DNA from 2 places in the Pseudoalteromonas sp. 4NS20-0020 genome. Region 2 is predicted to be linked to the other one. Evidence: predicted binding sites of a transcription regulator. Region 2 holds the regulator's gene; the other holds the start of a gene.
What was found. Region 2 encodes sigma-54, which starts transcription at its own class of promoters, with help from an activator protein. Its sites were predicted from a motif close to GTTGGCACGNNNNTNGNNT; they were not measured.
Positions count from the first base shown of each region.

Region 1: the regulator sigma-54 is predicted to act here: its motif matches at 2,019-2,037, upstream of AC27JL_RS04685 (hemerythrin domain-containing protein).

Region 1 is NZ_BAAJMI010000002.1:155,970-159,223, reverse strand. Features, by position in the region: gene AC27JL_RS04690 (tetratricopeptide repeat-containing diguanylate cyclase) at 1-1,826, shown strand, start outside; gene AC27JL_RS04685 (hemerythrin domain-containing protein) at 2,075-2,500, shown strand; gene AC27JL_RS04680 (hypothetical protein) at 2,586-2,999, opposite strand; gene AC27JL_RS04675 (TonB-dependent receptor) at 3,246-3,254, shown strand, end outside.
Region 2 is NZ_BAAJMI010000001.1:235,574-238,827, forward strand. Features, by position in the region: gene rapZ (RNase adapter RapZ) at 1-299, opposite strand, end outside; gene ptsN (PTS IIA-like nitrogen regulatory protein PtsN) at 319-771, opposite strand; gene hpf (ribosome hibernation promoting factor) at 776-1,063, opposite strand; gene AC27JL_RS01030 (RNA polymerase factor sigma-54) at 1,090-2,589, opposite strand; gene lptB (LPS export ABC transporter ATP-binding protein) at 2,659-3,254, opposite strand, start outside.

The sequences.
Region 1 (3,254 bases), on a different contig from region 2:
TTGCTTATTCAAACACCTCCGCTGCCCCTGAGCTCAGTCAGCAAGACGTACGCGCGCTGATTAAAAGTGTAAGAACAGATAAACTTGATTACCTGCAAAACAAAAAACAAATCACTCAAGCTTACGAGCAAAGTAAATTAAAACAGAATGGCGCTTTGCATTTAGAAGCTGCAGCCATTTATGCAGAACTGCTTTTTAGGGAAGAAAAGTACGAAAAATTAGATAAACACCTCACTGTTTACTTATCAAATCAGCAATTATCTAAACAACCTGACGTATTACTGCTATTTTTGGAGTCACAATTAAAACTGCTTAGCCTACAAAAAGAACTCCAAAAGGCAAACGATGTTGTTAATCAACTAAAAACGCGATTTTCTCAATCTACACCGGCTGAAAAAATCATTATTTTAAGAGCCTTTGCATACTTTTATACCGAAACAGATGAACTGAAAAAAACCTTGAGCGTAGCACTTGATGGATTAGAACTGGCGATGCAAAACAACGATATTGCATCGCAAGGCTATTTTTACAGGAAGATAGCCGATGCGTATAATTATTTAGAAAACAAAGAAAAAGCAATAACATACGCTAAAAAAGCGCTGATCGCATATCAGCAAACTCAAGATGGCTTATATACAGCTAAAGCTTACTGGAGCTTGGGCAATGTATTACTTGAAATAAATAAACCAAACGAATCCCTCATTTATCTAGACAAAGCACTCTCTTACTTTGAATCTGTTAACATGCAAAAAGGACTGTCTTTTGCTCAGTATTCAATTGCTAATATTTTATACAAACAAGAAAACTACGAAGATGCGCTCGCCTTAGCCACAAAAAATATTGAGGTTGCCCACCTAGCCGGAATAGGTGATATGAAACTCGCATCGATGATATTGATGCTAGATATTTATAAAAAACAAGGTTTACTTGAAAAAGCCGATAAAATGAACGATGAAGTATTTTCGATGATCGATGATTTTAGCCGCAGCATTTATAAAGCCGATTACCTTCAAAAGCGATACCAGTTAAAACGAAGCCTCAACAAAACAGACGATGCATTTGACGCAATGGAGCAAATGCTTACATTTATGAAAAAGCATTACGAAGCCACCAGCGAAACAAACATTAAAACACTGCAAATAAAATTTGAAGTAAAAGAAAAAGAAGAAAAAATACTCCAACTAGAATACGACAAAAACATTAACGAATTACTCGCCAAAGAAGAGTATCAACAAAAAATAATTTGGCGGTTAAGCGCAACAATTGCGTTTATTTTAGTTATTGTGTCGTTATTACTTATTTATAAACAAGTACTACAACGTAAAAAATATTATAACATTGCGCTGACTGACTACTTAACTAGCAGTTTAAATCGACGCGGTATTATGCAAAAAGCGGCTCAAAAACTTAAGCAAAGCAATGCTACAATTGCCATTGTCGATTTAGATTTGTTTAAGCACATTAACGATACTTACGGCCACGATGTGGGTGACTCCGTTCTTAAAGCTTTTGCTCGTGCAGCAAAAAATACACTTGCTGGTGACGACCAATTTGGCCGCTATGGTGGTGAGGAATGGTTATTTATTTTAAACACCGTTGATAAACAAAGCGTTAAAACAACGTTCGATTCTATTGCCAATACACTGATAGATATTTGTAGCGAAATAGAAGGCTTAAATAATACTGAAACCATTACGTTTAGCGCAGGTGCAGCAATTAGCTCCTCCTCTAACCGCTCACTTGAAAAACTGATCATACATGCTGATGAGCTTCTTTATAAAGCCAAACAAAGTGGCCGCAATCAGGTTAATGTTGAGCAGCCCTAGGCGTATTAAAGCTTAACAAACACATACCCCCCAAATATGTTTTTAACAAGCTAATTGTAAATAGCTGCACGTGAAGTATTAGCTCGTATTAAAAGTAAGAAATTATTTCACCCTCTCGTCTGTAAAAAATACACAAACAATCCAAAAACATAGCCTAAAACCTATAAAATCATTACTTTCAACAACTTAAAATCTGGCACTGCGTTTGCTTAATAGTTATTAAGCAACGTAATTGATTAGGATGATTTATGAATATTTTTGAAGCACTACGTAATGATCATGACAAACAACGCAAACTAGTTGACGCGCTTATTCAAACCAAGGGCGACACAAAAAAACGTCATAGCTTAATGGATGAACTAAAAACAGAGCTAGAAGAACATGCAAAATTTGAAGAGCGCTACTTTTATAATCCATTAATTTGTGAAGATCTAACGCAAGAAAAAGCACGCCACAGTGTTGCAGAGCATCATGAAATTGATGAACTAATTGAACAACTTGAAGACACCGAAATGAGCTCATCAGCATGGTTAGTAGAAGCTAAAAAACTACACCATTTAGTGCACCATCACTTAGATGAAGAAGAGCATGAAGTATTTCAACTAGCCGGTAAAGCGCTGTCTGAAGGGCAAAAAGAGCGCTTAGGTGACAAATACAACGACGCAATGCATTAATCGTACAAGTAAGAATTCATACACCTCCCTGTGTACTTTTGGTTATAAGCTAATTGGCTTATAACCATTTTTTTGTCTGGCTGTTTTATTTAACAGTATATTTTACGTCTTGATCCCGTAATAAATAAAGTGCAAAACACGCTGCCCACATTGGCCACGCAGTAAAAAATAATAAGTTATTAAAGCCATCAATGTACTGATTGTAAGATGAAAGCGTTGATAGGCCGTGCATTATGAAAATAATACCGTAAGTAATACGTTTTTTAATACCTGCTAAAAACGCTAAAACAAGAACTAGCTGCACCGCACCAATAATGTAAGCCACCATATCTGTAGAGCCACTAATCCCATAAAAATGCTCAAAAATACGTGCGCTATGTCCAGGGTTAACAAACTTATCGAATGTCCACATAACCATTACAATAAACACACCTACACGCAAAGATAAAAGTGACCACTGCAAACGATTTTGAACATCACTACTTAAAGAACCCGTCATAAAATTTCCTTTAAAAATATATAAATAAACCAAGAACAGAACAAGACCGTATAAGGTATGATTAATTTCAAACTATTTAGATTTAATCCAAGTAGGTATTCAACAACATTTAAAGCTTAAGACTATAATAAGAATAATTTGCACGCATCCATTCTAAAAATTAAAAAAGTTATACTTTAATTGAAAGATATTTTTATTCCTTTCGGTCTTTATCGCCAATAACTAATTACACTAGAGAGACAACCCTTGAAACAC
Region 2 (3,254 bases):
CTGGTTTCAGAAAAGCGCTTAATAAGGGTTTGATCTTCACTGTCTAAGTAGAACAGCGTTGGTTTTGTAAAACCCGGTAAGTATTCGATGATGTGATTAAATTCATCTTGCTCTTTTGGTAAATTTCGCACATCTATACTAACGGCAATTTTATCGTAGTTATCAGAAACGCTTCTAATTAAAGAAGGTAATAAATTTACTGGAATGTTATCTACGCAATAATAACCTAGATCTTCAACAACGCGTAAAGCAACCGACTTACCAGAACCAGAACGGCCACTTATGATAATCAACTCCATTAATCACCCTTTAAATTTGTTACGATTGGTCAACAATAATTTGATACAACTCAGCATCCGATTTAGCACAGCGAAGCTGCTTACAAAATTCTTTATTTTTTAGTTTATCAGCTATCGTTGCTAGCGTCTTTAAATGCTGTTGGTTATCGCCTTCAGGTACGATGAGTGCAACAAAAATATCAACAGGGCGGTTGTCTATAGCATCAAAATTAATCGGTGTTTCACTTACTAACACCAATGCTAAAGGTTCTTGTGCGCCGCTCATTCGGCCATGTGGAATAGCAATGCCTCTTCCTATCCCTGTGCTGCCTAGCTTTTCGCGGGTTAATAAAGCGCCCAAAATATCCTGTTGAGATAAATACGGTAATTTATCGTGAGCCAGCTCGCTAATAAACTCTAAAATTCTTTTTTTACTATTAAAAAGGACCGCAGCTTTACTGCAGTCCTGGCATATAAGTGAACTTAATTTCATCATATTAGTGTCGAGCAAGCTTCTCTTTGTGTTTAATTACTTGACGGTCAAGCTTGTCAATCAATGAATCAATAGCTGCATACATATCTTGATGTTCAGTGGATGCGAATAATTCAGCACCACTTACATGAATAGTTGCTTCTGCTTTTTGATTTAATTTTTCTATATCAAGAATGACATGAACATTATTAATATGATCAGAGTGCCTTTCTAGCTTCGCAAATTTGGTATTTATATAGTCTCTTAATGAATCAGTTAGTTCTACATGACGACCAGTTAAATTTAGTTGCATAAGCATTACCCTCTTTGTTTAGCGTCTTAAATCAGGCTCTTTCGCTGATTTGACGGTGGAATAGCCAGAGATTCGCGATATTTTGCGATTGTACGTCTCGCTACTTTAATTCCTTGCTCAGCCAATATATCCGCAATTTTGCTATCACTCAATGGTTTTGCTGAGTTTTCTGCTGCGATTAATTTTTTAATAAGTGCACGTATTGCCGTAGATGAACATTCTCCACCATTTTCGGTACTTACGTGGCTTGAGAAAAAGTATTTAAGCTCAAATATTCCACGCGGTGTGTGCATATACTTTTGCGTAGTTACGCGCGAAATTGTTGATTCGTGCATTTCTACCATTTCGGCAACATCATTTAAAACCATCGGTTTCATGGCTTCTGGCCCGTGTTCAAAAAAGCCCTGTTGTTGTTTAACAATACAGTTAGTTACTTTTAAAAGTGTATCATTTCTACTTTCTAAGCTTTTTATAAACCATTTAGCTTCTTGTAAATGTGAGCGAATAAATTGACTGTCGCCGCTTGATTTAACTGTACGCGACATCGCTGCATATTGGCTGTTTACACGAATTTTTGGCATGCTGTCTGGGTTTAACTCTACAATCCAGCGGCCTTTAATTTTTTTAACTGACACATCAGGTATTACATACTCAGACTCTTCTCGTACTATTGTGTCTGCAGGCTTAGGGTTGAGAGTATGAATAAGTGTCATTACTTCTTTAAGCTCATCTTCTTTGAGCTTCGTTTTTTTCATTAATGTACGGTAGTCACGAGCAGCTAACAAATCAATGTGCTCTGTTAAAATCATTTTTGTTTCATCAATAAAAGGCGTGCCTTTATCAAATTGATTTAACTGAATACACAAGCACTCTTGTAAGCTACGTGCCGCAATACCCACTGGGTCAAATAGCTGAATGCGCTTTAAAACCGCTTCTATTTCGTCAAGTTCAACCTCAACGTCATCGTCGTTATCTTGATTAAAGCTCTCTAAAATCTCTTCGCAGCTGAGTGTCAGTATGCCTGAATCATCCACCGCTTCTACAATAGCAATAGCGATGGCTTCATCTGTAGGGCTAAATGGCGTTAATTGTAATTGCCACATTAAGTATTCGTGAAGCGTTTCAGTTGATGCGCCCTGATATATAGACTCATCTTCAGGCATTGGGCCTGAAGATGATGCAGGGGCTGCACTCATATACTCATCCCAGCTAACATCCATTGCCATGTCGTCACTTACGGTATCTTTAGCAAGCGCTTCACCACTGTCTTGTTCATACTCGCTAGGGGCTTCATCGGCAGATACGGTTACTGTAACTTCATCGTTATCTGCTTTTTGCTCATTTTTGCCCGCAAGATCATCGGCATAGTCTTGCTCCTCAACCTCAAGTAATGGGTTGCTGTCGAGCGCTTCTTGTATTTCTTGCTGAAGATCCAATGTGCTTAATTGCAGCAAGCGAATAGCTTGTTGCAACTGAGGTGTCATTGTAAGTTGCTGGCCCATGCGCAGCTGTAGTGATTGCCTCATGTATCTCTAACAATCCTTTTAAGTTGTTATAGTTAATACTAGCAGATGCTTATAAATAAGGCGTAAATGTTACAGCCTAAATTGCTCGCCTAAATATACATCGCGTACAGTTTTATCATTTAATACGTGTTCAGGGGTACCAGAAGCAATCAGTTCCCCATGAGAAACAATGTAGGCTTTTTCGCAAACATCAAGGGTTTCTCTTACATTGTGGTCTGTTATTAATACGCCAATCCCACGGTTTTTCAGGTGTTCAATAATTTTTTTAATATCTAATACTGAGATAGGGTCAACACCGGCAAATGGTTCGTCTAACAAAATAAACTTTGGATCTGCGGCTAAAGCACGTGCAATCTCCACTCGGCGACGTTCTCCGCCCGATAATGCCATGCCTTTGCTGTCGCGAATGTGTTGAATGCTAAATTCATCTAATAGATTATTCAATGTATCTTCTCTGGCTTGTTTAGTGAGCTCCTTTCGAGTTTCTAAAATAGCCATTAAGTTTTGATACACTGTTAATTTTCTAAATATAGACGACTCTTGTGGTAAGTAGCCAATGCCTAATCTAGCACGACTGTGCATAGGTAAAAGCGTAATATCGTTATCATCGATAGATATTTTGCCTTTGTCGCTAGGGACTAAGCCTACAATCATGTAAAAGGTTG